DNA from 3 places in the Amycolatopsis sp. NPDC051903 genome. Region 1 is predicted to be linked to each of the others. Evidence: riboswitches for the same ligand, from Rfam matches in the RefSeq annotation. Region 1 holds a riboswitch; each other region holds the start of a gene.
The links. Region 1 has a riboswitch for thiamine pyrophosphate ahead of ACIA77_RS46950 (thiamine ABC transporter substrate binding subunit). Riboswitches for the same ligand answer to the same signal wherever they lie in the genome.
Positions count from the first base shown of each region.

Region 1 (9,971 bases):
GGCCGGCGCGCGCGAGCTGCTGGCCCAGCCCGAGCTGTTCGGCATTTCGCCCGACGACGTCGTCGAGGTCGCGCCGAAGGTCGAGACCGCGAAGGGCGCCCGCGAACGGGCCGACACGGCGTTCGCGGCGCTGAAGTCCGTCTCCGCGCAGCACACCGAGCTCGCGAAGCTCGCCGGGCGGATGCGCACGGCCCTGGCGGAGTTCGCGCCGGTCGAAGCGGAGTACAACGAACTGCGCGCACTGTCCGAAGTGGTCAACGGCCGCGGCCAGAACGCGCGCAAGATGTCGTTGCGCTCGTACGTGCTGGCCGCGCGGCTGGAGGAGGTCGCGCTCGCGGCAACCGCCCGGCTGCGGACGATGAGCCAGGGCCGCTACTCGTTCGTCCACTCCGACGCGGCCGGCGCGCGTGGCACCCGCGGTGGCCTCGGCCTCGACGTGCTCGACGACTACTCCGGCGCCGTCCGGCCCGCGAAAACCCTGTCGGGCGGGGAATCCTTCCTGGCGTCGCTCTCGCTCGCGCTGGGCCTGGCCGACGTCGTCGCGGCCGAAACCGGCGGCGCGCTGCTCGACACGCTCTTCGTCGACGAGGGCTTCGGCACGCTCGACGCCGAAACCCTCGACGTCGTGATGAACATCCTCGACGAGTTGCGCGCCGGCGGCCGCGTCGTCGGCCTCGTGTCGCACGTCGAGGAGCTCCGTCAGCGCATCCCGACGCGGCTGCGGGTCCGCAAGTCCCGCACGGGTTCGCGGATCGAGCTGCGGACGGCTTAGGCCGCGAAGCTCTGGAGGTGGCGGCTGGCGTACGAACTCCACGGCTGCCAGCGCGCGGCGTCCGCGAGGTCGAGGCCGAGCGCGTCGGCGGCGCGGTGGACGGCGGGGTCGCCGGTGAGCAGCACGTCCGGGGCGCCGAGCACTCGCATCAGCACGTAGTCGGCCGTGCCCGCGTCGACCCCGCACGCGAGCAGTTCGGCTCGCAGTTCGCCGGGGTCACGGCCGACGTGCGGGTCGAGGCTGCCGTCCACGATCGCTGCCGCAACCGTCTTGACCAGCGGTTTCACGTCCGCGGCGGCCACCACCTCGGGCGCCGGGAACAGCGTTGTGAGCGCGTCCATCGGTGGTTCGGCGGGCGGCACGGGCTCGCCGAGCGCGGCGACCTCGGCCGCGGCCTCGCCGAGCAGCGTGCGCAGCACCAGCTCGGGTCCGTCGACGGCGCCCGGCACCCGCAGGCCGGGGGTGCCCGCGACCAGCGGGGCCAGCGTCGGGTCGGCCGACAGCACCCGCGCGACGGCTTCGGGGTCGGCGTCCAGGTCGAGCAGCCGCCGCACCCGGGTGACGGCGCTGCCCAGGTCACGCAGGTCCGTCAACGCCAGGTCGCAGCGGACGTGGTCGGGCTGCGGGCTCAGCCAGACGAGCCCGGGGCCGTCCGCGAGGCGCAGCGTGCGGCCGTAGCCCGTGATGCCGCCGGCGTTCTCCTCGACGGCCTCGACGCCCGGCAACGCGCGCGAAGCGTGATAGCGCAGCACGCCCTGTGCGTCGAGCGGCGCGCGGAACGGCAGCCGCAGGCTCAGCCGCGTCGAACCGCTCTCGGTGCGGCGGCCGCGTCGCAGCGAAGCCGCGCGAAGCTGCGAAGGCGTCGCCGCGAAGACTTCGCGGATCGTCTCGTTGAACTGCCGGATGCTGGAGAACCCGGCGGCGAAGGCGACGTCGGTCAGCGGCAGCGCGGACAGCTCGATCAGCAGCCGCGCGGAGTGCGCGCGGTGGGCGCGGGCCAGGGCGAGCGGACCGGCGCCGAGTTCGGTGGTGAGGACGCGGCCGAGCTGGCGTTCGGAGTAGCCGAGCCGCCGGGCCAAGCCGGGCACGCCCTCGCGTTCGACGAGGCCGTCGGCGATCAGGCGCATGGCGCGGGCGGCCAGGTCGGCGCGGACGTTCCAGTCGGGCGAACCCGGCACGGCGTCGGGCAGGCAGCGGCGGCAAGCGCGGTAGCCGCCGGCCTGCGCGGCCGCGGACGTGGGGAAGAACCGCACGTTCTGCGCCTTCGGCGTGATCGCCGGGCACGACGGGCGGCAGTAGATGCCGGTGGTGCGCACGGCCATGATGAACTGGCCGTCGAACCGCTGGTCGCGGGCGGTGACGGCGCGGTAGCAGCGCTCGGTGTCGCGCCAGATCGGCAGGGTCGCGGTGGCCATGTGTCCGATGGTGCCAGCAGGTGAGCGGCTCGACTGGCGGAAATCCGACACCGCGTTACCGGGTCGGCCGGGGTGCCGGACCGGCACGTAGACTCACCGGTCGTGAGTCTCACCCTCGGTATCGTCGGCCTGCCCAACGTCGGCAAGTCCACCCTGTTCAACGCGCTGACCCGCAACGACGTGCTCGCGGCGAACTACCCGTTCGCGACGATCGAGCCCAACGTCGGTGTCGTCCCGCTGCCGGACCCGCGGCTGGGCAAGCTCGCGGAGATGTTCAGCTCGGAGAAGGTCGTGCCGGCTGTTGTGTCCTTTGTGGACATCGCGGGCATCGTGAAGGGCGCGTCCGAGGGTGCGGGGCTGGGCAACAAGTTCCTCGCGAACATCCGTGAGGCCAATGCGATCTGCCAGGTCATCCGCGTGTTCGACGACCCGGACGTGGTGCACGTCGACGGCCGCATCGACCCGTCGAGCGACATCGAGACGATCAACACCGAGCTGATCCTCGCCGACCTGCAGACGCTCGAGAAGGCGTTGCCGCGGCTCGAGAAGGAGGCGCGCACCAAGAAGGAGGCGCGTCCGGCGCTCGAGAACGCGCAGCAGGCCAAGGAAATCCTCGACTCCGGCCGCACGCTGTTCCAGGCGCAGAAGGAAGTGGACGTCGACGCGCTGCGCGAGCTGAGCCTGCTCACGACGAAGCCGTTCCTGTACGTCTTCAACGCCGACGAGCCCGTGCTGACCGACCAGGCGCGGCGCGAAGAACTCACCAAGCTCGTCGCGCCCGCCGACGCCGTCTTCCTCGACGCGAAGGTCGAAGCGGAACTGCTCGAGCTGGACGACGAGGAGTCCGTGCGCGAGCTGCTGGAGTCCGTCGGCCAGGAGGAGCCGGGCCTCAACGCCCTCGCCCGCGCCGGTTTCCACACGCTGGGCCTGCAGACCTACCTCACGGCCGGCCCGAAGGAGTCCCGCGCCTGGACGATCCCGCAGGGCGCCACCGCCCCACAGGCCGCCGGCGTCATCCACACGGACTTCGAGCGCGGCTTCATCAAGGCCGAGATCGTCTCGTACGCCGACCTGATGGAAGCGGGCTCCATGGCCGCCGCGCGCGCCGCCGGCAAGGTCCGCATGGAGGGCAAGGACTACGTCATGTCCGACGGTGACGTGGTGGAGTTCCGCTTCAACGTCTGAGCTCGACCAGGCGGTTTCTTCGGGTGGAAGGCGGCTGAGCGCTTTCGAGAACCGGCCCTGCCCGAACGGGCTCGACAACGCCTCGCTGTTCCTCGTTCTCCCCTGTGGAGGATCACGAACAGGCGAGGAGTTCCGATGCCGATGTCACCCGAAGCCGATCCGGTGAGCGCGCTGGAAGCGGCGGCGTGGGCGTACGCCGCGGTGGTGGCGACCCAGCGCGAGGCCGCGGATCGGCCGTGGGCGGACGTGTTCGCGGCGGCGCCGGGGCGCACGGCGGTGCTCGAAGCGGCCGGCCTCGTGCGGCGGGACGGCGGCGAACTGGTGCCGCACCCGGCGCTCGGCACGGCTGAGCCGGTTGGGGCGGCCGCGGCGAAGCTGAGCTCCCTGCGTCAGGCGGTGGCCGCGGCGGCCGGCGAGGATGGCGGGCCCGTCGGCTGGTCGGCGCAGAGCGACGCGGTCCTGCTGAACCAGGGCCGCGCTTCGGCGGTCACCGGGCGCGCGCTCGCGACGAAGATCGTGCCGCGGCTGGCTGGGCTGCCACAGCGCTTGGCGGCGCCGGGCAGCCGGGTGCTCGACGTCGGCACCGGGATCGGCGCGCTGGCGCTGGCCCTCGCGCGCGAGCTGCCGCACGCCGAGATCACCGAGATCGACGTCCTGGAACGCGCGCTGGAGCTGGCCAAGACGGAGCTCGCCGACGGTGGCGCGGCGGCGGACCGCGTGACGGTCCGGCACCAGGACGTCGCCGATCTGGCCGACGCAGCCGTCTACGACCTGGTCTGGCTCCCCGCGCCATTCCTGGCCGAGGACGTCGTCCTGCGCGCGCTGCCGCGCCTGATCACCGCGCTCGCCCCCGGCGGCTGGGTCGTCGCCGGCACGAACCCGGCGCCGCAGGAGCCGCTGCGCGCCGCCGTGGGCCGCTGGACCGCCCTTCGCAACGGCGGCAACACCTACGACTCCGCCCGCATGGCGACCGCCCTCGGGACCGCGGGCCTCGGAGACGTGCAGCAATTCCCGACGGTGCCGGGCGGCCCGGTGCTGGTCGCCGGACGCCGGCCCGTCGAGTGAGGCGACGCGCGGAGTCAGCACTCGTCCTTCGGCAGGTAGCCCTGTTCGCACGCCCAGTCGTGCTGGAGGTCGCCGGAGGTTTTGCCGCGGCCGGGGCCGCCGGGGTCCAGGTAGCCCTGGTACTCCTTGCAGTTCGGGTTGAACTTGCCCTTGGTGACGGCTCGCTGTCCGCAACCAGGGCCGGTGTCGCGGGCCGCGGATTTCCGCGTGGGGGTCGGTTTGCGGCTGCTGGAGGACGCCTTGGAGCTCGGTGGTGCCTGCGTGGCGGTCCAGCTCGGCGTGGCTGACGTCGACGTGGGTGCGCTCGTGTGGACCGGCGCCGCGGGTGCGACCGAACTCGTCGGGGGAGCGGCGGGCGCCGGATCAGCGGGCCGTCCGCACGCCCCGGCGGCCACACACAGCGCGGCCGCGACGGCGACGGCCGACAGATACCTCATACCGATGGGTCGGCACGAGACGACCGGCTGTTGCGAACGGTGAAACAGCCGAGGTCGCAAGACCATCAGGTGAAAGCGCCCTTGACTTGAGATCGACGTCAGGCCAAGGGCTCACGCGCCGCGGCAACCAGGCGCAGAGTGGGTGCCGCGGCGACGGCTGGGGGTGGAGCTCAGCCGAGCAGGCCGAGGACGATCAGGGCGGCCAGGGTGAACGCCGTGGCGAACGTGGTGATCCAGGCGCGCTGGGTGGCGGAGAGGGCGGCGGACGAGTTGTTCATCGCATGTCCTAGCGGGGCGAGTGCCGAAGATTCCGCTGGGATAGCGCCTTGAGCTACGCCGGTGTTACTGCCTGTGCTCCAGATCACGCCGGCTGCGCGCGGTGTGCCACAGCACGCCGCCGGCGGCGGTCACCATCAGGCCGAACGAGATGGCCCCCACGACGATTGCCTGGGTCATTCCTTGCTCCCCTCGAAAACGCGGTACGCAAGGGGAGACGCGCGACGCCGGGAACGGTGTCGCCGGGGTTGCCGGGATCACACCGGATCACACGGGATCACACAGCGGCCGCGAGCACCCGGTCGATCTGCCCGGCCAGCGCGAAGTCCTTCGCGGTCAGCCCGCCGGCCGAGTGGGTGCTCAGCCGGAACGTGACGGTGCGCCAGCGGACGTCGATGTCCGGGTGGTGGTCCGCGGCTTCCGCGAAGAACCCCACGCGCGTGACGGCCGCGATGGCGGCCGCGAAGGACGGGAGGTCGGTCGTGCGGACGATGGAGGCGCCGTCGAGCTGCCAATCGGGCGCAGCAGACAGCGCTGAAGTGACTTCGGAGTCGCTCAGGAGTTCCGCCATGTCTCCATGGTGACGCCCGCTGGACTACGCTGCACCTTTGCCACGGGAGTCCGGTGCGGCCGGGCTGAGAGGCGGGTGTGCGACCCGCGACCGTTCGCACCTGATTCCGAATCATGCCGGCGCAGGGAGGCCCGCTCTCCCGCACGGCGACAGGAGGGCTGATGATTCCGCGGACCGCACGCACGGTGCTGGGCCTGGCCACGGTCACGGCGCTGGCGAGCGCGTGCTCGCTGTCCGGCGCCGGCACGGGTGGCGACACCCAGCAGACCCCGACCGTCACGCTCGTCACCCACGACTCGTTCGCCGCGCCGCAGGACGTGCTCGACGCGTTCCAGCGCCAGTCCGGCATCAAGCTGAAGATCCTCAAGTCCGGTGACGCCGGTGAGCTCACCAACAAGCTGGTGCTCACCAAGGCCAACCCGATCGGCGACGTCGCGTTCGGCGTCGACAACACGTTCGCCTCGCGCGCGCTGAGCGAGGGCGTCTTCCAGGCCTACACGAGCCCCGAAGCCGACCGCGGGCCGCAGCGCTACTCCTTCGACCCGCAGCACCGCGTGTCCGCCGTCGACGTCGGCGACGTGTGCGTGAACATCGACACCGGCTACTTCGCGTCCCACCACCTCCCCGAGCCGAAGAGCTACGAGGACCTCACCGACCCGAAGTACAAGGACCTCACCGTCGCCGAGAGCGCCGCGACCGCGTCGCCGGGGCTGGCGTTCCTGCTGGGCACCGTCGCGAAGTTCGGCGAGCAGGGCTGGCCGGGCTACTGGTCGAAGCTGAAGGCCAACGGCTTGAAGATCGACAGCGGCTGGGAAGAGGCCTACACGAAGGACTTCTCCGGCTCGTCGGGCAAGGGCCCGCGCCCCATCGTCGTGTCCTACGCGTCCTCGCCCGCCGCGGAACTCGGTGACGACGGCAAGCCGCGCACCAAGGCCCTGCTCGACACGTGCTTCCGCCAGATCGAGTACGCCGGCGTGCTCGCGAACGGCAAGCAGGTGCCGCAGGCGCAGAAGGTCGTCGACTTCCTGCTGTCCCAGCAGTTCCAGACGACGGTCGCGGCCAACATGTACGTCTACCCGGCCCGCGAGGGCGTCGACCTGCCCACCGGCTGGGCCACGGCCGCGCCGCTGCCGCAGGACCCGGCGACGCTGCCCGCCGACCAGATCCAGGCCGGCCGGGAGAAGTGGATCGGTGCATGGCGCTCGCTCATGGGGGCGTGACACCGGCCCGGCTGCGCACCACGGGGCTGGCGCTGCTCGGCCTGCTGCCCGTCGCGTTCCTGGTCGTCTTCTTCGCCTGGCCGGTCGTCGCGATCCTCGGCCGCGGCTTCTCCGCGGGCGGCGTCGACACGGTCCTGGCCGACGCGCAGACGTGGCAGCTCGCCGCGTTCACGCTCGTCAGCGCCGCCGCGTCGACAGTCGTTGCCCTGGTCGCGGGGCTGCCGGTCGCGTACGTGCTCGCGCGCGTGAAGCTGCCCGGCGTCGCGCTCGCGCGGACGCTGGTGCTGGTGCCGTTCGTGCTCCCGACGGTCGTCGTCGGCCTCGCGTTCCGCGCGCTGTGGCCCGACGGCGGCGTGCTGCCGCTGGTGCTGGCCAACGCGTTCTTCAACGTCGCCGTGGTCGCCCGGACCGTCGCCGGGCTGTGGGCCCACCTCGACCCGCGTGCGACAGAGGCCGCCCGGGCACTGGGCGCCTCGCCGTGGCGCGCGTTCCGCACGGTGACGCTCCCCGCGCTCGCCCCGGCCGTCACGTCGGCCGCGGCGGTCGTGTTCCTGTTCTGCGCCACCAGTTTCGGCGTGGTGCTCATCCTCGGCGGCGGCCGCTACCGCACGCTCGAGACGGAGATCTACCTGCGCACGGTCGACCTCCTCGACCTCTCCGGCGCCGCCGCGCTGTCGCTGATCCAGTTCGCCGCCGTGCTCGCCGCGCTGGCCGTCGGCGCCGTCGCGCGCCGCCGCCGGGAGAACGCCGGGAAGCTGAAGCAAGCCGCGCCCCGCCGTCCGCGAAAAGCCGAGTGGTGGACGGTCGGCGCGGCCACGCTCGTCGTCGCCCTGCTGATGACGCCGATCGTCGCGCTGCTCGTGGAGTCACTGTCCACACCGGACGGCTGGAGCCTCGCCGGCTACCGCGCGCTCGCCACGACCGGCACGAACGACGCGCTGCAGGTGTCGGGCTGGGTCGCCGCGCAGAACTCGCTCGCCGCGGCCACCGACGCGACGCTGCTGGCGATGGGCGTGGGCGTCGTCGCGAGCGTGGTCCTCGTGGCCCTGCGCCGGTCACCGGGACGGCTCGCGCGCGGGATGGGCGAGACGATGGACGCGGCGCTCATGCTGCCCCTCGGCGTCTCCGCCGTGACGGTGGGCTTCGGTTACCTCGTGACGCTCGACGCGCTGCCCGGCGACCTGCGCACGTCGCCGATGCTCGTGCCGCTCGCCCAGGCGCTCGTGATCATCCCGCTGGTCGTGCGGATGATCCTGCCGGTGCTGCGGGCCGTCGAGGTGCGGCTGCGCCAGGCCGCGGCGACGCTCGGCGCGAGCCCGGCGCGGGTGTGGCGCGAGATCGACCTGCCGCTCACCGCGCGCTCGCTCGTCGCGGCCGCCGGGTTCGGGTTCGTCGTGGCGCTCGGGGAGTTCGGTGCCACGAGCTTCCTCGCCCGGCCCGACGCGCCGACGCTGCCGGTGGCCGTCGCGACGCTCATTTCGCGTCCGGGCGAGCTCAACAACCAGATGGCGTACGCCGCGTGCACGCTGCTCATGGTCGTGACCGTGGCGGCCGTCGCGCTGATCGACCGGTTCGGGTCCGTGCGCGGACGTTTGCGGGGACACGGTTTTCGGGGACACAGCTCGGTGGGGGAGTTCTGACGTGGCTTTGACCGTCCGGGACCTGACCGTCCACTACGGTTCGTTCGCCGCGGTGCGCGAAGCGCGCCTCGACATCACCGACGGCGAGGTGCTCGCCCTGCTCGGCCCGTCCGGCTCGGGCAAGTCGACGCTGCTGCGCGCGATCACGGGCCTCGAACCCGCCACCGCCGGCTCCGTGAGCTGGGACGGCACCGACCTCGCCGACGTCCCCGTGCACCGCCGCGGCTTCGGGCTGGTGTTCCAGGACGGGCAGCTCTTCCCACACCGCGACGTCGCCGCCAACATCGCGTTCGGCTTGCGCATGCACGGCGTGTCGAAGGCCCGGCACGCAGCGCGGGTGAAGGAGCTGCTGGAGCTCGTCGGCCTGACCGGGTACGAACACCGGCGCGTCACGGAGCTCTCGGGCGGTCAGGCGCAACGCGTCGCGCTGGCGCGCGCCCTCGCGCCCGAACCACGCCTGCTGCTGCTCGACGAACCGCTCTCCGGTCTCGACGCGGGCCTGCGCGAGCAGCTGGCCATCGATCTCGCGGACCTGTTGCGGCGCAGCAAGATCACCGCGCTGCTCGTGACGCACGACCAGGAGGAGGCGTTCACGCTGGCCGACCGGGTCGCCGTGCTCGACGCCGGCGAGATCCGCCAGGAGGGCGCGGTGCGGTCGGTGTGGCGAAACCCGGCGGACGACGACGTGGCCCGGTTCCTCGGCGCCACGTCGTTCGTCTCCGGGGTCGCGGCCGGCGGCGTGGTGCACACGGGCCTCGGTGACGTCGCGCTGCCCGACGTCGAAGACGGGCCGGTCCGGCTCGGCCTGCGGCCGCACGCGTTGCGCGTGGCCGCGGCCGGCGTCGCGGGCGAAGTGACGGCCGCCGTGCACCGGCGTGAACACGTGCGGCTCGTCGTGCGGCTCGAAGAGTCCGAAAAGGACACAGTGGGCACGGTGGACGCCGTCGCGCCCGTGACCGCGGACCTGCGCGCCGGCGATCCCGTCCGGCTCGAGCTCGAGCCGGACGGGATCGCCGTCGTCGGCTGAACCCCCGTCAGCCGTCGCGCGTGGCGAGCCGTCCGTACGCGATGGACAGGCCGACCACGATGTAGCAGGCGGCGCGCAGCGCGCCTTCGCCGAGCATCGACCCCGAGATCGGGTCCATCAGGACTTCCGTCGGCGCCTCGCTCCAGTTGTGCGTCAACAGGAACGGGTGCAGCCAGTCGAGCGAGGTCAGGAAGCCGAGGATCGTGAACAGGATGTCGCCGGCCAGCACCGAGGCCACCACGAGCATCGGGTGCTCGGTGAAGCTGGACACGGCCAGCGCGACCGCTCCGACGGCCCACAGCTGCAGCACGATCCAGCCCGCCACGAGCAGGATCCGCACCAGCGCCCCGCCCAGCGACAACG
Region 1 covers NZ_JBITBT010000049.1:12,934-22,904, forward strand. Annotated here, with positions in the region: gene ACIA77_RS46920 (AAA family ATPase) at 1-772, shown strand, start outside; gene ACIA77_RS46925 (DNA-3-methyladenine glycosylase 2 family protein) at 769-2,187, opposite strand; gene ychF (redox-regulated ATPase YchF) at 2,290-3,372, shown strand; gene ACIA77_RS46935 (class I SAM-dependent methyltransferase) at 3,508-4,437, shown strand; gene ACIA77_RS46940 (hypothetical protein) at 4,452-4,874, opposite strand; gene ACIA77_RS46945 (4a-hydroxytetrahydrobiopterin dehydratase) at 5,428-5,721, opposite strand; TPP riboswitch at 5,754-5,866, shown strand; gene ACIA77_RS46950 (thiamine ABC transporter substrate binding subunit) at 5,883-6,941, shown strand; gene ACIA77_RS46955 (ABC transporter permease) at 6,917-8,581, shown strand; gene ACIA77_RS46960 (ABC transporter ATP-binding protein) at 8,583-9,608, shown strand; gene ACIA77_RS46965 (ABC transporter permease) at 9,616-9,971, opposite strand, start outside.

Region 2 (9,971 bases), on a different contig from region 1:
AGAGCACGCGCGGTATTCAGTCGATTCGCTTCCGTGACAGGCGAATTGGGGAAAGTTCTGTTGCCGCAATCCGCGGGGGCCGGGCTGTGCGCGTCCACAGGGGACGGTTCGAACGCTTCGGCGAGCACGGCGGCCGGCAGCCCGGCGAGGTCCGGCCCGCGGCTGAGCGCATCCAATGTGGAGCGCACCGCCTCGCGCCCGAGCCAGAACGCCGAGCCCTCGTCGCCGAGCAGCCAGCCGTAGCCGCCCGACGTCGCTATCATCCGGCGCCCGCGGATGCGGCCGGCGATCGAGCCGGTGCCGGCCACGAGCACCGTGCCGTCGGGGGCCGGCGTCGCCGACGCGTACGCGACTTCGGCGTCGGCCACCACGCGGACCAGTCCACCCAGCCCGATCCGGTCCCACGCGTCGGCGAACACCGCCGCGACGATCGGGTCGGACAGCTTGCTGACCCCGGCCAGGCCGACCACGGCGGCGAGCACGCCGGTGCGCCCGCCCAGCGCGCGTTCGACGGTGTCGGCGATGCGCGCCGCGGCTTCCGCGGGCGCGTGGGAGTTCGGATTGGCGCCGCCGCCCGTGGCGGCGCCGAGCACGGCGCCGGTGGCGTCGACCGCGAGCGCGCGGGTCGACGTGCCACCGGCGTCGACACCGACGACCAGGCTCACCGGGTCTTGGTCACCTTCAGCAGCCCGCGCGGGCTGTCGGGGTCGCCGCCGCGCGCGAGCGACAAGCCGAGCGCGATGCGCTGGACCGGCAGGATCTCGAGGATCGGCGCGAGCTCTTCGGCCGTCGGCGCCACCGGGATCCGCAGCGCGGCCGGCACGTCGGCCGACGCGGAGCCGACCGCGAGCACGTCGGCGCCGCGCTTGCCGACGGCGTCGAGGACCTCGCGCATCGCCTCGCCGCCGTGGCCCGAGCTCGTCACGGCGAGCACGGCCGTCTCGCGGTCGACGGCCGCGACCGGCCCGTGGAGGAGGTCGGCGCCGCTGTACGCGCGCGCTGCGAGGTAGCTCGTCTCGGCGAGCTTCAGCGAACCCTCGAGCGCGGTCGCGTACGAGTAGCCGCGGCCGGTGGTGAGCACGCGGTCGACGAAGCGGTAGCGGTCCACCGCGCGCTGCACGCCCTCGGCCGCGCCGTCGAGCGTCCGCTGCGCGAGCTCGCCGAGCTCCTGCGCGTCGGCCGCCTTGCCGCCGCGGACGGCGTCGACGAACAGGTACAGCGCCAGCAGCGTCGCGGAGTACGTCTTGGTGGCGGCCACCGCCTTCTCGACGCCGGCGCCGATGTCGACGCCCAGCTCGGCCGCCGCGCGCAGCGGCGAGTCCGGCGTGTTCGTGACCGACACCGTGAGCGCGCCCTGGCGCCGCGCGGCTTCGGTGACCTCGATGAGGTCGGGCGAGCCGCCGCTCTGGCTGACGGTGACGAAGAGCACGTCTCGCAGGTCCGGTCGTGCGCCGTAGAGCGTGGCGGTGGACGGTGACACGAGACCCGCGGGAAGACCCAGGAGTACCTCGATCAGGTACTTCGCATACAACGCAGCGTGGTCACTCGAACCCCGTGCGGCGAGCAAAGCGAAACGGGGCGGCTTTTGTGAAATCTTTTCAGCTACTTCCGCTATTTCGCCCTGCCTCTCGACGAGGCCGGCCAGTACGGCAGGCTGCTCCGAGATTTCCGCGGCCATGTGCTCGCCGGGGCGTTGTTGGGTCATCACTTTCCTCTCCGCCGGGACTGGGAGCCCCGGGTGTGCTGAGCAGCGTGCGTTCAGGTCTAGACCAATGCTAGCCGGGCGGAGTGTTTGTGGTGAAGGGTACGTTTCTTGACGGGGATGTGGCGCGATAGTGAGGGAAAGCTGAGGGAGCCGGTCATGTTGGAGACAACCCCCGCGAGTGAGGCGGGGACCACGGCGGGTGTGCGCGGTCAGCGCGAACCCAAGTACTGGGCGTTGAAACAGCACCTGCTGGATCTGCTCGACGCCATGCCGCCTGGCTCGCCGATCCCGACGGAACGGGCGCTGGCGGGCGAGTTCACCGTCTCGCGCACCACCGTGCGGCAGGCGCTGGCGGACCTGACGGCCGAAGGCCGCTTGCACCGCGTTCAAGGGAAGGGCACGTTCGCGGCCGAGCCGAAGCTCGCGCAGCGGCTGCAGCTCTCCTCGTACACGGAGGACATGCGCAAGCAGGGCCTGAAGCCGTCGTCCAAACTGCTCGAACTCGAGGAATTGCCCGTGGAGGGCGAACTCGCGAAACTGCTCGGGATCCGGCAGGGTGCGAAAATTCTTCGCCTTCGTCGCCTCCGGCTGGCCGATTCCCAGCCGATGGCGCTCGAGACGACGCACCTGCCGCTGGGCCGCTTCCGCGGGCTGCGCAAGCACATTTCGGCGGGCGGGTCGCTCTACGCGGTGCTCCAGGAGCACTACGGCGTGGAACTCGAGCGCGCGGAGGAGACGATCGAGACGTCGCTCGCAGGCCCGGAGGAAGCCGAGATGCTCGGCGCCGACGTGGGCATGCCGGTGATGATGCTGACGCGGCACTCGTTCGGCAAGGACGGCAAGCCGGTCGAGTTCGCGCGCTCGGTGTACCGCGGCGACCGCTACAAGTTCGTCACCACGCTGCTGCCGTGAGACCGCGGCTGTGAGCTGGAACGGGCAGTGCCGGGCGCAGGTGGTTGCGCCCGGCCGTCCGGTTCGCCACCGTGTGCGCATGAGCTTCGAGCGTGCGCGGTGACCGCACGGTGACGACGACAGACAGCGGGATCCGCTGGGGTACGCCCCTGGCGCGCGGGGTGCTCGCGACGACGATCCTCGGATCGGGCATGGCGATGCTCGACGGGACGATCGTCAACGTCGCGCTGCCCCGGATCGGCGAAGAACTGCAGGCGTCGGTGGCCGGCCTGCAGTGGATCCTCGACGGCTACATGCTGGCGCTCGCCGCCCTGATCCTGGTCGCGGGTTCCCTCGGCGACCGCTACGGGCGGCGCCGGGTGTACCTGATCGGCGTGATCTGGTTCGGCCTCGCGTCGGGGCTGTGCGCGATCGCGACCTCGACCACCGAACTCGTCGTGTTCCGGATCATCCAGGGCATCGGCGGCGCGCTGCTCACCCCCGGGTCGCTGGCGATCCTGCAGTCGGCCTTCGCGCACAACGACCGGGCGCGCGCGATCGGCGCGTGGTCCGGACTGGGTGGTCTGGCCGCCGCGGTCGGACCGCTGCTCGGCGGTGTCCTGGTCCAGGTCTGGTCCTGGCGGCTCGCGTTCCTGATCAACCTGCCGCTGGCGCTCGTCGTGGTGCTGATGGCGTTCAAGTTCGTACCCGAGTCGCGTGACGAGACGGCCACCGGGCACCCCGACTTCGCCGCCGCGGCGACGGGGGCGATCGGCCTGGCGGGCCTCACCGGAGCGCTGGTCGAAGCGCCCGTGCGCGGGCTGGCCGATCCGATCGTGCTGATCGCGCTGGTCGCCGGCGTGGCCGGGCTCGGGCTGTTCGTGTGGCAGCAGCACCACTCCCACGAGCCGCTGGTGCCGCCGAGCTTGTTCCGCAGCCGCACGTTCACGCTGTCCAACGCCCTCACCTTCGTGGTCTACGCCGCGCTCGGCGCCGTGATGTGGCTGCTCGTGCTGCAGCTGCAGGTGTCGCTGAACTACCCGCCGACGCTCGCCGGCCTGGCCGGGCTGCCGATCACGATCATCATGCTGCTGCTGTCGGGCCGCTCGGGCGCACTGGCCCAGCGCATCGGGCCGCGCCTGCAGCTCGTGGTCGGACCGATGGTGATCGGCGTCGGCATGCTGCTGCTCATCCGCGTCGAACCGGGCTCGTCGTACCTCGGTTCGGTGTTCCCCGCGGTGGTCGTGTTCGGCCTCGGTCTGGCGTGCACGGTGGCGCCCGTGACGGCGACCGTGCTGGCCGCGGCACCTGACCGATTTGCCGGAGTCGCCTCCGGAGTCAACAACGCGATCGCCCGAACGGGTGGACTTCTTGCGGTCGCGGTGCTCCCCGCGGCGGCCGGACTGACCGGTTCGGCGTACCGCGACCCCGTCGCGCTGACCGCCGGTTGGCGCATGGCGTTGCTCATCTGCGCCGTCCTGGCGATCGCCGGCGGCCTCATCGCGTTGGGGATTCACAACGGCGTGCTCGGCGCGGGTGTGGCCGAGCCCGAGCGGAAACGTGTTGTGGACGAAGAAGCTCCACATCCCGGCGAGTGTTTCCACTGCGGCGTGGAGGGTCCGCCGACTTACGTCCGCCCGGGCCCGGCGCGCGACTGACCTACCCGAGCAGCTCGGCGAGCAGCGCCGGGTCGATGTTGCCGCCGGAGACGACGGACACGGTCTTGCCGCCCGGCAGCTCGTCCGCGTGGTGCAGGTACGCGGCGGTGGCGGTCGCACCACTGGGCTCGGCGACGATCCGCGCGCGGCGGGCCAGCACGCGCACCGTGTCGCGGATCTCGTCTTCGGTCACGGTGACGATCCCGTCGAGCACCTGCTGCAGGTGGGCGAACGTCAGCGCCGACGGCTCGGCGCGCAGGCCGTCGGCGATCGTGCGGGCCCGCTGCTCCATCGGCCACGCGACGCGCCGGCCGGCCCGCAGGCTCTCGGCGGTGTCGCCGGCCAGCTCGGGCTCCACGGCGTAGACCTTCGCCCGCGGGCACAGGGCCTTGATCGCCGTGCCGACGCCGGCCGCGAAGCCGCCGCCGCTCACCGGCACGAGCACGGTGTCGACGTCCGGCAGGTCGGTGGCGATTTCCAGGCCGGCCGTGCCCTGCCCGGCGATCACGTCGGCGTGGTCGAACGGCGGGATGAGCGTGAGCCCGCGCTCGGCCGCGAGCGCCGCGGCGGCCGGCGCCTGGTCCGCGATCGGCACCTCCACGACCTCCGCTCCCCAGCGGCGGGTGGCCTCGACCTTGAGCCGCGGCGCGACGTCGGGCACCACGATCACGGCCGGGATCCCGAAGGCGTTCGCGGAGTAGGCGACCGCCTGCGCGTGGTTACCGCTGGAGTAGGCGACCACACCGCGCGCCCGGGCGGCTTCGTCGAGCGAAGCGATCGCGTTGTAGGCGCCGCGGATCTTGAACGCGCCGATCTGTTGCAGGCTCTCGGGTTTGAGCCACAATTCGCCGTCGGCCCAGGGCTGGCGCAGCAACGGGGTGTGCACGGCGTGGTCCGCCACGCGCTTCGCCGCGGCCTCGATTTCGAAGATCGTCACCAATCGCATGTGGTGAGTATGTCAGGAAAGTGTGAACCGTGGTCCATCCACTGTGGACGGTCGACGTGGCGTCGCTCACGCTCGGGCAACGATGGGAGTTCCCCACGCGCCTCAATCGTTGAGAGGCTCGGGGAATAAACGGGACTGCAGAACGGGATCATGGTCGACGAGCGGGAAAAGACGTCGGAGCAGGGCGAGAAGAAGAGCCCGCGGACGGTGCAGGTGCTGGCCACCGCACTCGCCGCGGTGACGGCCGCGTTGCTGGGATCGACGCTCGGCGTGACCGGCACCGTGGTGGGGGCCGGGGTCGCGAGCGTCATCACCACCGTGGGTGGTGAGCTGTACCTGCGTTCGCTGCAGCGCGGGCGCGAAGCCGCGCTGAAGGCGCGCCAAGCGCTCGTGACGGCGGGACAGCGGCGGGCGAGCCGTCCGGGTTTCGCGCCGGTCGACGACCCCGCCCAGATGCCGACCGTGCTGCTGCCGCTCGACCCGTCGGAGATGCCGACCGTGCGCATCTCGAAGCTCTCGCCGACGGCCGCCGCACAGACCCAGGCGCAGACCCAGCCCGAAGAGCCCGAGTCGTTCGCCGACAAGCTGCGGAAGCTGCGCTGGCCGCTCATCGCCGGCACGAGCGTGCTCGCGACGGCGATCGCCATCGCCGTGATGGTCGGGGTGGAGGCGGTGTCTCACGGTCAGGCGGGCGCCGGGTTCATCTACCACAACAACAAGCCCACTACGACACAGCAGGAGCCGACGAAGGACGACAACCCGCCGGCGACGTCGGAGAACAGCCCGCCGCCGTCGACCGGGGTGTCGCAGGCGCCGCCGCCGAGCAGCTCGTCGTCGAGCACCTCGACGAGCGAGACGCCGACGTCCCAGACCTCCATCAGCGAGACCCCGCCGCCGTCGAGCACGGGCGGCGCGCCGTCGACCACGCAGAGCCAGCCGCGGACCAAGGCGGCGTCGGCGACCCCGACTCCCTAACCGAGCTGGGCCTTGAGCTTCCGCGCGGCTTCGGCCGGGTCGTCGGCGTCGGTGATGGCGCGGACCACGACGATGCGCGACGCGCCCGCGGCCAGCACCTCGGGCAGGCGCTGCTCGTCGATGCCGCCGATCGCGAACCACGGCCGGGCGGTGCCGCTGGCCGCGGTCGCGCGCACCAGGTCGAGACCGGGGGCGTGGCGGCCGGGTTTGGTGGGCGTCGGCCAGCACGGGCCGGTGCAGAAGTAGTCCACGCCGTCCTCGGCGGCCGCCGCTTCGGCCTGCTCGACGGAGTGCGTGGAGCGGCCGATCACCACGTCGTCGCCGAGGATGCGGCGCGCGAGCGGCACCGGGATGTCGTCCTGGCCGAGGTGCAGCACGTCGGCGCCCACGGCGAGGGCGACGTCGGCGCGGTCGTTCACCGAGAGCAGCGCGCCGTGGCGCGCGCAGGCTTCCGCGAGCACTTCCAGCGCCGCGATCTCCTGCGCCGCTTCGAGCGGCGCGCCGCCGGACTTGTCCCGCAGCTGGACGATGTCGACGCCGCCGGACAGCGCGGCGTCGGCGAACTCGGCGAGGTCGCCGCGCGAGGAGCGGGCGTCGGTGCACAGGTACAGCCGCGAACCGGCCAGGCGGGTGCGGATCTGTTCTCCGGTGAGGGCGGGCATGGCGGCGACGTTACCCGCGCGCTACGGTGGGGTGGTCCGCACGGGAGCCCGAGGCACGGGCTGAGAGGGAGCTGCCGCTCCGACCGTGGAACCTGATCCGGGTCATGCCGGCGCAGGGAGCGTGATTTCCATGAGCAAGACCCTCACCGTCGTCGGCGGCGGGGTGATCGGCCTGTCCGCGGCCTGGCGCGCGGCGGCCCGCGGCTACCGCGTGACGGTGGCCGATCCTTCGCCCGGGCGGGGCGGCGCGTCGTGGGTGGCCGGCGGGATGCTGGCCCCGGTCACGGAAGCGTGGCCGGGTGAGGAGCACGTGCTCAGCCTGGGCGAGGAGTCGCTTCGGCGCTGGCCGGCTTTCGCCCGTGACCTCGAGGCCGAGGGTACGGACCCGGGGCTGGCCGGGCACGGCACGATCGTCGTCGCGTTCGACAGCGCCGACGCCGGGCACCTGGACATCCTCGCGGAGTACCTGACGTCGCTGGGCCGTTCCGTCGAGCGGCTCACGGGCCGGGCGGCGCGCAAGCTCGCGCCGGGGCTCGGGGCCGTGCGCAGCGGTCTGCACGTGCCGGGCGACCTGGCCGTGGACAACCGGAAGCTGCTCACCGCGCTGCTGCAGGCGTGCTCGAAACGCGGGGTCGAGTTCTCGTCCGCGCGGGTGTCCCGGCTCGACGACGTGACCGGTCCCGTCGTGCTGGCGGCCGGCGCCTGGACGGGCCGGTTGCACCCGCTGCTGGCCGACGCCGTGCGGCCGTTGAAGGGCGAGATCCTGCGGCTGCGGCCGCGCCGGGGCTGCCTGCCGCCTCCGCCGTACACGGTGCGCGCGATGGTCGAGGGCCGGCCGATCTACCTGGTGCCGCGCGCCGACGGCGAGCTGGTGCTCGGCGCGACGCAGTACGAAGCGGGCTTCGACGTGGCCGTGACCGCGCGGGGCGTGCGTGAGCTGCTGGAAGGCGCCGAACGGATCTTGCCGGGGATCACGGAGTACGAGCTCGTCGAGACGGCCGCGGGCCTGCGCGCCGGCAGTCGTGACGCGTTGCCGTACATCGGCGAGCTCGGCGAAGGCGTGTACGCGGCCACCGGTCACCACCGCAACGGCCTGTTGATGGCTCCCGTGACCGCCGACGCGGTGGTCGCGTGGCTGACCGGCGAGCGGCCGCCGGACGAGATCGGTGCGGCCACGCCCGCCCGGCTGCCCGCTCCGCGTCCGAATTCCGCAGTGGAGGAACGAGTCTGATGGAGATCAAGGTCAACGGGGACTGGCGCGAGTTCCCCGACGGCGCGACGGTGGCGCAGCTGCTCGACGCGCTCGACGTTTCGCCCCAGGGCGTGGCCGTCGCGGTGAACGGCGTGGTCGTGCGGCGGGGCGAGTGGGCGGAGTCGGTGGTGCCGAAAGGTGCGAGCATCGACGTGCTGACCGCTGTTCAGGGAGGCTGACGTGGACGACGCTCTGGTCATCGGCGAGCACGAGCTCTCGTCGAGGCTCATCATCGGAACCGGTGGCGCGGCGAACCTCTCGGTGCTGGAACGCGCGCTGATCGCGTCGGGCACCGAGCTCACGACCGTCGCCATGCGCAAGGCGGACGCCGAGCACGGCACCGGCGTGCTGGGCGTGGTTCGCCGGCTGGGCATCAAGCTGCTGCCGAACACGGCGGGCTGCCGCACGGCCGCCGAAGCCGTGCTGACGGCGGAGATGGCGCGCGAGGCGCTGGAAACGGACCTCGTCAAGCTCGAGGTCCACGCCGACGACCGCACCCTGCTGCCCGACCCGTTCGAGACGCTGGACGCCGCCGAGCGGCTGGCCGCCGACGGGTTCACCGTGCTCGCGTACACGAACGACGACCCCGTCCTCGCGTTGCGGCTCGAGGAGGCCGGCTGCGCGGCCGTCATGCCGCTGGGCGCGCCGATCGGCACGGGCCTCGGCATCCGCAACCCGCACAACATCGAGCTGATCGTCGCGCGCGCCATGGTCCCCGTCATCCTCGACGCGGGCATCGGCACGGCCTCCGACGCGGTGCTCGCGATGGAACTCGGCTGCGACGCCGTGCTGCTGTCCACCGCCGTCACGCGCGCCAAGGACCCCGAACGCATGGCCGCGGCCATGAAGGCGGGCGTCGAGGCGGGCCGCCTGGCCCGCGACGCCGGGCGGGTGCCGCAGCGGTTCTGGGCGCACGCGTCTTCCCCGCCGCGCTGACGCGTTCGGCGCGTGCCGGCTCCTGCGCGTGCTGGGCCGGCCACGCGCGGTCGCCGTCTCCCCGCGAGGATTTCACGCTCGCGGGGTACACACGGGTAAGCCGCCCAGTGCATCTGGGCCGCGTTTCGCGCCCCGGCCGGTGATTTCGTCCGCGCTTGACGCCGACGTAGCACCGCGAGGCCTTATGGTGGACGGCACCTTTCCGGCGCACCAGCGGCGGGCAACAGCAGCAGGAGGAGCCAGCCGTGACACTGTCCTCGGTCCAGGATGTCTCGGGCAGGTTGTACCTGGCCGTCGGACGCCTCTCGCGCTCCTTGCGGCAGGCGGGCGTCCCCGGCCCCGGCCACGGTGCGATCTCCGCCCTCGCCACGCTCGTCCACTTCGGTCAGCTCCGCCTCGGCGACCTGGCCGCCAAGGAGGGCGTCGCCGCCGCGACGATGTCGCGCATCATCGCCACGCTCGTCGAGTCGGGTTACGTCACGCGCGAGTCCGACCCCGTCGACCGCCGCGCCTGGCTCGCCCGCGCGACGGAAGAGGGCGAGCGCCTCGTGTCGGGCGTGCGGTCCACCCGCGTGCAAGAACTGAACCGCCGCCTCGACAAACTGAGCCGCGAAGACCGCGACGCCATCACCGCCGCCCTCCCGGCCCTGGAAGCCCTCATCTCCGACGACAACTAGGGACCCCTCCCGGCTGCCCGGCCTACGACTTCCGCATGGATCTCGGCCCGCTCGTCAGCAGCCACCCGACCGACGACGACCAGCGTCGGGTCGCCGGAATCGCCGTGCTCGCCCTCGCTGTGGTCGCGCTCGGCGCCGGCATCCCCCTCAGCGTCAGCATCTTCAGCCGCCCGTTCGGCCCGGGCGAGACTTCCTCGGAACGTCCCGAAGCGCTGGCCGGTGCGCTGACCGTGGGCGGCGTGGTCCTCCTGGTCGTCGCGGTGCTCAAA
Region 2 covers NZ_JBITBT010000005.1:54,334-64,304, forward strand. Annotated here, with positions in the region: gene ACIA77_RS14135 (N-acetylglucosamine kinase) at 1-665, opposite strand, end outside; gene ACIA77_RS14140 (SIS domain-containing protein) at 662-1,705, opposite strand; gene ACIA77_RS14145 (GntR family transcriptional regulator) at 1,862-2,617, shown strand; gene ACIA77_RS14150 (MFS transporter) at 2,728-4,254, shown strand; gene ACIA77_RS14155 (threonine/serine dehydratase) at 4,256-5,200, opposite strand; gene ACIA77_RS14160 (hypothetical protein) at 5,351-6,175, shown strand; gene thiE (thiamine phosphate synthase) at 6,172-6,837, opposite strand; TPP riboswitch at 6,868-6,973, shown strand; gene thiO (glycine oxidase ThiO) at 6,968-8,068, shown strand; gene thiS (sulfur carrier protein ThiS) at 8,068-8,268, shown strand; gene ACIA77_RS14180 (thiazole synthase) at 8,270-9,025, shown strand; gene ACIA77_RS14185 (MarR family winged helix-turn-helix transcriptional regulator) at 9,271-9,702, shown strand; gene ACIA77_RS14190 (hypothetical protein) at 9,738-9,971, shown strand, end outside.
Region 2: it holds a riboswitch for thiamine pyrophosphate, as region 1 does, so the genes downstream of both, thiO (glycine oxidase ThiO) here and ACIA77_RS46950 (thiamine ABC transporter substrate binding subunit) in region 1, are expected to answer to the same signal.

Region 3 (9,971 bases), on a different contig from region 1:
GTCACGTACGCGAGGGGCACCGCCGCGAAGGTCAGCGCGGAGACGACGTTGCAGACCAGCATCACGCGCCTCTTGCGCCACCGGTCCACCCACGCCCCGGCCGGCAACGCCACCACCAGCCACGGCGCCCACGCAATCGCCGACAACGCGGCGACCTCGAACGTGCTCGCGTGCAGGACCAGGAGGGCCGTCAGCGGAAGCACCGTGTCGGCGACCGCGCTGCCCAGCGCGCTGATCGTCTCGCCGGTCCAGACGAGACTGAAGTCGCGATCGCGCCGGAGACTCACCCGCGTTCTCCTGCGCGAACCGGTTTCGGTTGCCGCGCAACAACTTCCCGCGACCAACCCCGCTGCCGCGCCCAGCCCCACCACCCAGCGAGCCCCCGCCCAGTCCTAGGGGGACGGCCCTTGTCCAGTATATCGCGCCCCACCGGCAAAACCGCCTGCTCAGCCAGGTTGTCCACAGGGGAGCCGAGTTGTGGACAACCCCATCTCTCGACCAGATCGACCTGACTAGCCGGCTCGAGTGCGACTCCCAGCTCCACCAGGCCGTCCAGGCCGGCCACCTCGACCACGACAACCGGCCCGGCCGCCTGAACCGTCACGGTTCAGCACGAAAACCGCGCGCGAACAGGAACACCGGCTGCCGCTCGATTCCGTCGTCGGGCGGCTCGCGGTCGGCGTACTCCGCGAACAGCGCCAGGATCCGCGAGCTCAGCGAAGCCAGCTCCGCGGGCGACAGCCGCGCCCACGTCTCGTTGGTGAACCACGAGTCCCGCCATTCGGCCGGCGCGGTTTCCAACGCGGACAGCCACGAGCGCGACAGCGAAGCCTGCCGGTCGAGCGCGACGGCCTCCGCGGCGTCGCCGACGGGATCCCCGACGAAGTCCGAAGTGGACCACGACAGCGCCCCGTCGGGGCGGCGCCACCAGCGTTCGCGGCGGTCGCGCGCCAGCTCCGGCGCCTCTTCGACCAGTCCGGCGCCCGCGAGCACCTTCAGGTGGTGGCTGACGTTGCCGACCGCGGAGCCGAGCGCAGCGGCCAGACCGGACGCCGTCGCCGGGCCGTCGAGGCGCAGGACGTCGAGGAGGCGGCGGCGCAGCGGGTGCGACATGGCGGTCAGCACCCGGGAATCGCGAATCTCGTGGACCACGATGCACAAGAATAGTTGTACAACATCTCTTGTGCAATGGCCGCCAGGTACCCTCGCCCCATGGGCTTCTTCACCTGGATCATCTTCGGCGCGCTGGTCGGCTGGCTCGCGAACCTCGTGGTCGGCGGGCCGGAGCGGCGCCGGCAGGGGTGTCTGGTCAGCGTGCTCGTCGGCGTGCTCGGAGCGGCCCTCGGCGGCTTCATCTACCGCCTCGCGACGGGTGAGCAGCAGCGGTTCGAGTTCGACTTCCCCAGCTTCGGCGTCGCGATCCTCGGCGCGATCGTGCTGCTGGCGCTCCTGCGGCTGATCAGCGCGATCGGCCGGCGACCCAGTGACCGTTTGTAACGGTTTGCCCACGAACCGTCAGTAGCGTCCCCGAAACCCGTAAACTACTCAGTTCCGCGTCCGGGTGCATGCGTCGTCGGGGGATGCATGCACCCGGCCCGCCCTGGCGGCCTCCCGGACCACGCGCACGGCAAGCGCCGTGTCCACGAGCACGGGCATCGGCGCGGCGGAGATCTCCCGTCGCCAGGCGCACAGCAGCTCGAAGAGCGGATCGGGCACGGACATCGCTTCCTCGACGGTTTCGGCTCGGGCGCCGGGCCCGAACGGCTGGTACTACTGGGAGTTGTCGAGGAATTCGACTCGTCGTTACCGGTTTGTGGGCATGCCCACCCGCTGCGGGGAAACCCTTGCGGGGGAGCGCCCGCCAGCCCTGGGCGTGTCCGCCCGCCGACGGGCGGTAGCGTGGTGACGCCCAAATCGGACGTGAAACCGTCCCCTCCCTCCGATCGCAACGAAACGCGGGGAACCGACCCATGAGCGGCAAGCCCACCGGCAATCCCCTCACGCACGCAGTGCAGCTCGCGCGGGAGACCATCCCGCCGATGCACCCCGCCGGACGTCCGTTCGTCCTCGGCGGCCTGGCGGCGACGCTGGTGCTGCGCCGGTTCTCCAAGCGCCTCGGCGTGGTGGGCGCGCTCGCGACGGCGGCGACCGCCGCGTTCTTCCGCGAGCCCCAGCGCGTGGCGCCGGAGCGGCCGAACATCGCCGTGGCGTCGGCCGACGGGCTGGTGTCCCTCATCGAGGAGGCCGTGCCGCCGGCGGAGCTGGGGCTGCCCGCCGAGCCGCGCCTGCGCGTGAGCGTGTTCCTGTCGGTGTTCGACGTGCACGTCCAGCGGATCCCGGCGCCGGGCGTCGTCGAGAAGGTGGCCTACCGGCCCGGCAAGTTCCTCTCCGCGGACCTGGACAAGGCGAGCGAGGACAACGAGCGCAACTCCGTGCTCATTCGCACCGTCGACGGCCACGAGCTCGTCGTCGTGCAGATCGCCGGCCTCGTCGCGCGGCGCATCGTCTGCGAGATCCGCGAGGGCGACAAGGTGGCCGCCGGTGCCACCTACGGCCTCATCCGGTTCGGCTCCCGTGTCGACCTCTACCTGCCGCCCGGCAGCCGCGTGCTCGTCTCCAAGGGCCAGCGCACGGTCGGCGGCGAGACGGTGCTCGCCGAACTCCCGGCACTGGGAGAAGGCTGATCATGGTCCGCGTGACCACCCCGGGCATCCGGCTGCTGCCGAACGCCATCACCGTGCTCGCGCTGTGCGCCGGCCTCTCGGCCGTGCAGTTCGCGCTCACGAACAACTACGCGATGGCCATCGCGTCGATCGGCATCGCGGCCGTGCTCGACAGCCTCGACGGCCGCATCGCCCGCCTGCTGGACGCGACGTCGAGAATGGGCGCCGAGCTCGATTCCCTCTCCGACGGCATCTCGTTCGGCGTGGCGCCCGCGCTGGTCCTGTACGTGTGGCAGTCGCACGGCGACCGGATCGGCTGGGTCGCGTCGCTGATCTTCGCCGTCTGCATGATCCTGCGGCTCGCGCGCTTCAACACGCTGCTCGACGACACCGACCAGCCCCCGTACGCCGCGGAGTTCTTCGTCGGCGTCCCCGCCCCGGCGGGGGGCCTGGTCGCGCTGCTGCCGCTCATCGCCACGCTCCAGTGGGGTGAGGGCTGGTGGTCCGAGCAGTACGTGGTGATCGTCTGGACGATCGCCATCGCCGCGCTGCTGATCAGCCGCATCCCGACGCTGTCGCTGAAGACGGTCAAGGCCCCCGCCAAGGCCATCGCCCCGCTGCTGGTCGGCGTCGGCCTCCTGGCGGCGGCGATCATCCAGTTCCCGCTGGTCGCGCTGGCGATCGCACTCGTGCTGTACCTGCTGCACATCCCGTACTCGGTCTACCGGCACCGCTGGCTGGCCGCGCACCCGGAGGCGTGGACGGTGCCGCCGCGCGAGCGCCGCGCCATCCGCCGGGCCCGCTCCCAGCGCCGGCTGCGGCTGCGGCCGGCCTCGCGCCGTGTCGCGGGCGCCATGCGCGCCGTGCGGTTGCCGCGCAACGGGTCGGATTTCGTGCGCGTGACGCGCGCGCTGCGGGACCGGGACCGGGGTACCACCGGCACGGTCGGCGGGGCGAGCGGCAACGGCACGTCGGGCCCCGGGCAGCGCCGGCGGTCGTGGCGGCGGATCGGCATCCGCCGGCGCTAACCGGAACCGGTGTGGTTCGCGCCTGGAGTTCCCCCGGCCGGTGAGCGACATCCGTCGTTCGGCCCCTGGGGTGGCCTCGCGTCGCTAGGGTGAACGACGTGAGCGATCCGCAGATCACGCTGACCGTCCGGCACACACCGTCCGCGCTGGATTCGCGGCGGGGGGTTGTGCGGTTGCACCCGGAGGTGCTCGACGCGCTCGGGCTGAGGCCCTGGGACGCCGTGCACCTCACCGGCGCGCGCCGCAGCGCCGCGCTGGCCGCGCCGGCCGAAGAAGAGGGCACTCCCGGCGTCGTGCTGGTCGACGACGTCACCCTGTCGAACCTGGGCGTCTCCGAGGGCGGCGAGGTCGTGGTGGCGCCGGCCGCCGTGGCGGCCGCCAGGACGGTGACGGTCGCCGGCTCGAGGCTGGCCAGCGTCTCCGTGCCGCCGCAGACGCTGCGGCTGGCGCTGACCGGCAAGGTGCTCACGCGCGGCGACGCGGTGTCGCTGCTGCCGCAGGACCTGGCGCCGGCGCCGGGGTCCGACGTCGCGGCCGTGCGGGGGCAGCTCTCGCGCGTGATCGGCGCGACGTGGACCAACGAACTGCTCACCGTCACCGCGACCGAGCCCGCGGATGCCGTCGTGGTCGGACCGTCCACAGTGGTCAGCTGGCGCGACGGCGCGCGCACGGGCGAGCCGGCCGGCGACCCGACGCCCGTCCGCAGCGCCACCGCCCTCGTGCGCAGGACCGCCGTCACGGCGGCCGAGGACTACCTGGACGCGGAGATCGTGGAGGAGCCCGAAGAGCAGGAGCTGGCGGAAGCGGTCCCGCCGGTCACCGACCTCGTCGGCGCGGAGGGTGCCGCCCGCAAGCTCGCCGAGTGGTTCGACTTGGCGTTCCACCGGCCGGACCTGCTCGAACGGCTCGGCACGTCGGCGCACCTGGGCGTGCTGCTGTCGGGCCCCGAAGGCGTCGGCAAGGCGACGCTGGTGCGGTCCGTCGCGCAGGCCGAGAAGGTGCGAGTGGTGTCGCTGACCGCGCCGAACATCGCTGTGCTGGAACCCGGCGCCGTGCACGCGCGGCTGCGTGAGGCCATCGGCCACGCCGCCGACGGTGCGGGGCCCGGCGTGCTGCTGATCAACGACGTCGACGCGCTCCTGCCGGCCAGCCAGCCGCCGCCGGTGGCGACCGTCGTGCTGGAGGAGCTGCGCGCGGCGATGCGGCGCGACGGCATGGCCGTGGTGGCGACGACGCAGCGCGCCGAGTCCGTCGACCCGCGGCTGCGCGCCGCCGACCTGCTCGACCGCGAGCTCGGCCTGCCGCTGCCCGACGCGAAGACTCGGGTGGAGCTGCTGCGGATCCTGCTGCGCGACGTGCCCGTCGAACCGGGCGCCGACCTGGGCGTGCTCGCCGAAAAGACACCGGGGTTCGTGGCCGCCGACCTCATCGCGCTGCGCCGCGACGCCGCGCTGCGCGCCGCCTTGCGCCAGCGTGACGTCGAGGAGCCGCGCATCTCGCAGCAGGACCTGCTCGACGCGCTGGCCACCGTCCGGCCGATCTCCCTGTCCACTTCGGACAACCTCGCCACGGGCGGGCTCACGCTCGAGGACGTCGGCAACATGGTCGACGTCAAGCAGGCCCTCACCGAGACGGTGCTGTGGCCGCTGCGCTACCCCGACTCGTTCGCCCGGCTCGGCATCGACCCGCCGCGCGGCGTGCTGCTCTACGGCCCGCCCGGCGGCGGCAAGACGTTCCTGGTCCGGGCGCTGGCGGGCACGGGCGCGCTCAACGTGTTCGCGATCAAGGGCGCCGAGCTGCTGGACAAGTGGGTCGGCGAGTCCGAGCGGGCGGTGCGGGACCTGTTCCGGCGAGCCGCCGACGCGGCGCCGTCGCTGATCTTCCTGGACGAGATCGACGCGCTGGCGCCGCGGCGCGGCCAGTCGTCCGACTCCGGCGTGGCCGACCGCGTGGTCGCGGCCCTGCTGACCGAGCTCGACGGTGTGGAGCCGATGCGTGAGGTCGTGGTGCTGGGCGCCACGAACCGGCCCGAGCTCGTCGACCCGGCCCTGCTGCGGCCGGGCCGCCTGGAGCGCCGCATCTACGTGCCGCCGCCCGACGCCGAGTCCCGGGCGGCCATCCTCAAGGCGGCGTCGAAGAACACCCCGCTGGCGTCCGATGTGGATCTGGCGGCCCTCGCGTCCACCCTGGACGGTTATTCCGCCGCCGACTGCGCCGCTCTCATCCGCGAAGCGGCCCTGACGGCGATGCGGGAATCGCTCGACGCGCGCGAGGTCACGGCCGCCCACCTGGCGAAAGCCCGGGAAACCGTGCGGCCTTCATTGGACCCCGCTCAGCTGGCCACGTTGGAGGCTTACGCGCAGGCGCAGCAGGAACGCTGACCGATCGCTCGCCGGGCACGTTCGCGGGTCCGGCGAAAACGAAGGACCCGCCTCGGGAGGCAGCGGGTCCTTCGTTTTAGCTGGTCAGCTGCCCTTGTGGCCGCTCTGGTAGTCCTTCGTGATGATCACGATGACGCCCGGGCTCGAGTTCTGGATGCCTTCGAACCGCGGCTCGGCCACGAAGCCGAACTCGGCGGCCAGCTGCTTCGCGGCGGCTTCCTCGTCGGTGCCGGGGCGGAAGTAGGCCGTGGTGCGCGGGATCACGCCCTGGGAGTAGTTGCCGACCTCGGCGACGTTCCAGCCCGCGGCGCGGAAGTCGCTCGCGGCCTGCTCGGCGAGGTGCTGGACGAGGGAGTTGTTGTAGACGCGCAGGGTGACCCACTTGTTGGACGCCTGCTGGTCGCCCGGCTGCCCCGGCTGACCGCCCGGCTGTCCTGGCTGGCCGGGCTGGCCCGGCTGCCCGGATTGCCCCGGCTGTCCGCTCGGCTGGCCCGGTTGACCCGGCTGACCGGACGCGCTGCCCGGTGCGGACGACGGCGCCGAGGACGCGGCCGACGACGAGGGTGGCGTCGCGGGTGACGACGAACCCGGAGCCGGCGACGACGCCGAAGGGCTGCCCGAACTGCTGGTGGGCCCGGCGGTGTTGTTGTTCGAGCCGCCGCCCGACAGCGCGGTGACGCCGCCGATGATCGCGGCGATCACGGCGACCCCGATGAGCGCGACGCCCGCGGCCCGCATGGGCCGGGACAGTCCCGAGAAGAAGCTCATGACAGTTCGATCCCCAGCCGCCGGGCGCCGCGCTTGCGCTGCCGGGCGGCGCGCGTCTTGCGCAGCCGCTTCACCAGCATCGGGTCGGCCGCCACGGCCTCAGGCTTGTCCAGCAGTGTGTTCAGCAGCTGGTAATAACGGGTCGAGGACAGCGAGAAGCGTTCCCGGATGGCGTTCTCCTTGGCACCGGCGTGCCGCCACCACTGGCGCTCGAACGCGAGGATTTCCAGCTCTCGCTCGGTCAGGCCACCCGTAGTTTCCGGCGGCGACGGCTGATCACCAGCCATCGACTCCGCGGCGTCCATGCGGTCCTCGCAATCGCTTCGGCTGTCCTTCCGCGGGCGTCATTGAACCACGGAACCCACGCTCGACATGGGCATCCGGCGCGGCGCGTCACGGTCCGATCCAGGTGGATGCGCGGGTCCGACTAAACTCGCTGCTCGTGACCGTCCACCCCATCCGCATCGCCGGCGATCCCGTGCTGCACCAGCCGACCCGTGAGATCACGGAGTTCGACGACGAGCTGCGCACGCTCACCGAGGACATGTTCGAGACGATGTACGCGGCCGAGGGCGTGGGCCTCGCGGCCAACCAGGTCGGCCTCGACCTGCGCCTGTTCGTCTACGACTGCCCCGACGACGAGGGCGTCGAGCACCGCGGCGTGGTGGTGAACCCGAAGCTGGAGACCTCCGAGATCCCCGAAACGATGCCCGACCCGGACGACGACTGGGAGGGCTGCCTGTCGGTCCCCGGCGAGTCGTACCCGACCGGGCGGGCGTCCTGGGCCCGCGTGACGGGTTTCGACGTGTCCGGCGAGCCGATCACCGTCGAGGGCACGGGCTACTTCGCCCGGTGCCTCCAGCACGAGACCGACCACCTCGACGGGCACCTGTACCTGGACCGCCTCGTGGGCCGGCACGCGCGCGCGGCGAAGAAGATGCTGAAGAAGAACAAGTGGGGTGTGCCGGGGCTGAGCTGGCTGCCCCCGAAGGAGGAATCCGCGGAGGCCTGAGCGCCTCCGGTTTCCCGCGGAGTCTCCTCGCCCGGTGGGCGGGGAGACTCTTTTGCGTTGCCGGGCGGTTTCCGCTGACCGTCCCGGGGCACCGGAGAATTGCCGAGGGGGCGGGAAATCGCGGCGTCGCCGTTCTCGGCGTCGCGGAGGAAGTGCGGTGCGGGTGCCCGCGGTCCATTCGCCGGAACGGTTCGGCGGGGCAGATCCGGCGGAGCCAGGCTCGCGCTGGAACCGCACTCGCCCACACGAGTCGGGTGAGCAGGACTTCCCGCACGAGAAACCCCCAAAGCCGCGAATCGAAGCGCCCTCGTGAACCCCTGTCGGCCGCCTGCTCCGATCCGGTGAAGAACACACCGGTCGACAAGTCGCCTTGTGCTCGCGTGATCCGCCGTGGCATGGTCGAGGGACAACCCCATAACCAACGCGGGAGCTCGCGCCATGGCGGGCTGAGAGGGCGGCTGGTGTCTGTCTGAGGACACCCGGTGCCGCCGACCGCATGAACCTGACCGGGTAATGCCGGCGTAGGGAGTGAACGTCGTTGACGACGCTGGAGAACGAGCCCACCATCACGCCTTCCGTGACCACGGGGCCGATCACGGGCTCGCGCAAGGTCTACCACCCCACCGAATCCGGCCTCCGGGTCCCGGCGCGGCGGATCGACCTGACGAACGGTGACCACTTCGACGTGTACGACACGTCCGGTCCGTACACGGACACCGACGTTACGATCGACGTCCACAGTGGACTTCACCCGCTGCGCGCGGGCTGGGCCGACGGCCGCGCGCACAACACCCAGCTCGGCTGGGCCAAAGCCGGCGTGATCACGCGCGAGATGGAGTTCATCGCCGCGCGCGAGCGGTGCTCGCCGGAGTTCGTGCGAGACGAGGTGGCGCGCGGCCGGGCGGTGATCCCCGTCAACCGCAAGCACCCCGAGACCGAGCCGATGATCATCGGCAAGAAGTTCCTCGTGAAGATCAACGCCAACATGGGCAACTCGGCCGTCTGGTCCTCGGTCGAGGAAGAGGTCGACAAGATGGTGTGGGCCACCCGCTGGGGCGCCGACACCATCATGGACCTCTCCACCGGCAAGCGGATCCACGAGACCCGCGAGTGGATCATCCGCAACTCCCCCGTACCGGTCGGCACCGTGCCGATCTACCAGGCGCTCGAAAAGGTCGACGGGGAGCCGGAAAAGCTGTCGTGGGAGGTCTACCGCGACACCGTGCTGGAGCAGTGCGAGCAGGGCGTGGACTACATGACCGTCCACGCGGGAGTGCTGCTGCGGTACGTGCCGCTGACCGCGCGCCGCGTCACCGGCATCGTCAGCCGCGGCGGGTCGATCATGGCCGCGTGGTGCCTGGCGCACCACCAGGAGTCCTTCCTGTACACGCACTTCGAGGAGCTCTGCGAGATCCTGCGGAAGTACGACGTCACGTTCTCCCTCGGCGACGGCCTCCGGCCCGGCTCGATCGCCGACGCCAACGACCGCGCCCAGTTCGCCGAGCTCGAAACCCTCGGTGAGCTCACGCACATCGCGCGGGAGCACGACGTGCAGGTGATGATCGAAGGCCCCGGCCACGTGCCGATGCACAAGATCAAGGAGAACGTCGAGCTGGAGGAGCAGCTCACCGGCGAGGCGCCGTTCTACACCCTCGGTCCACTCGCGACGGACATCGCGCCCGCCTACGACCACATCACGTCCGCCATCGGCGCGGCGCAGATCGGCTGGTACGGCACGGCGATGCTCTGCTACGTCACGCCGAAGGAGCACCTCGGCCTGCCCAACCGCGACGACGTGAAGACCGGCGTGATCACCTACAAGATCGCCGCGCACTCCGCCGACCTCGCCAAGGGCCACCCGCACGCGCACGAGTGGGACGACGAGCTGTCCAAGGCCCGCTTCGAGTTCCGCTGGACCGACCAGTTCAACCTGGCGCTCGACCCGGACACCGCACGCTCGTTCCACGACGAGACACTGCCCGCGGAGCCGGCGAAGACGGCCCACTTCTGCTCGATGTGCGGGCCGAAGTTCTGCTCGATGCGGATCACGCAGGACGTGCGCAAGTACGCCGAGGAACACGGTCTGTCCACTGTAGAGGCCATCGAGGCCGGCATGGCG
Region 3 covers NZ_JBITBT010000005.1:69,202-79,172, reverse strand. Annotated here, with positions in the region: gene ACIA77_RS14275 (MFS transporter) at 1-287, opposite strand, end outside; gene ACIA77_RS14270 (winged helix-turn-helix domain-containing protein) at 601-1,152, opposite strand; gene ACIA77_RS14265 (GlsB/YeaQ/YmgE family stress response membrane protein) at 1,213-1,497, shown strand; gene ACIA77_RS14260 (hypothetical protein) at 1,546-1,722, opposite strand; gene ACIA77_RS14255 (phosphatidylserine decarboxylase) at 1,971-2,684, shown strand; gene pssA (CDP-diacylglycerol--serine O-phosphatidyltransferase) at 2,687-3,691, shown strand; gene ACIA77_RS14245 (AAA family ATPase) at 3,790-6,072, shown strand; gene ACIA77_RS14240 (LytR C-terminal domain-containing protein) at 6,157-6,840, opposite strand; gene ACIA77_RS14235 (DUF3263 domain-containing protein) at 6,837-7,145, opposite strand; gene ACIA77_RS14230 (peptide deformylase) at 7,283-7,852, shown strand; TPP riboswitch at 8,266-8,397, shown strand; gene thiC (phosphomethylpyrimidine synthase ThiC) at 8,391-9,971, shown strand, end outside.
Region 3: it holds a riboswitch for thiamine pyrophosphate, as region 1 does, so the genes downstream of both, thiC (phosphomethylpyrimidine synthase ThiC) here and ACIA77_RS46950 (thiamine ABC transporter substrate binding subunit) in region 1, are expected to answer to the same signal.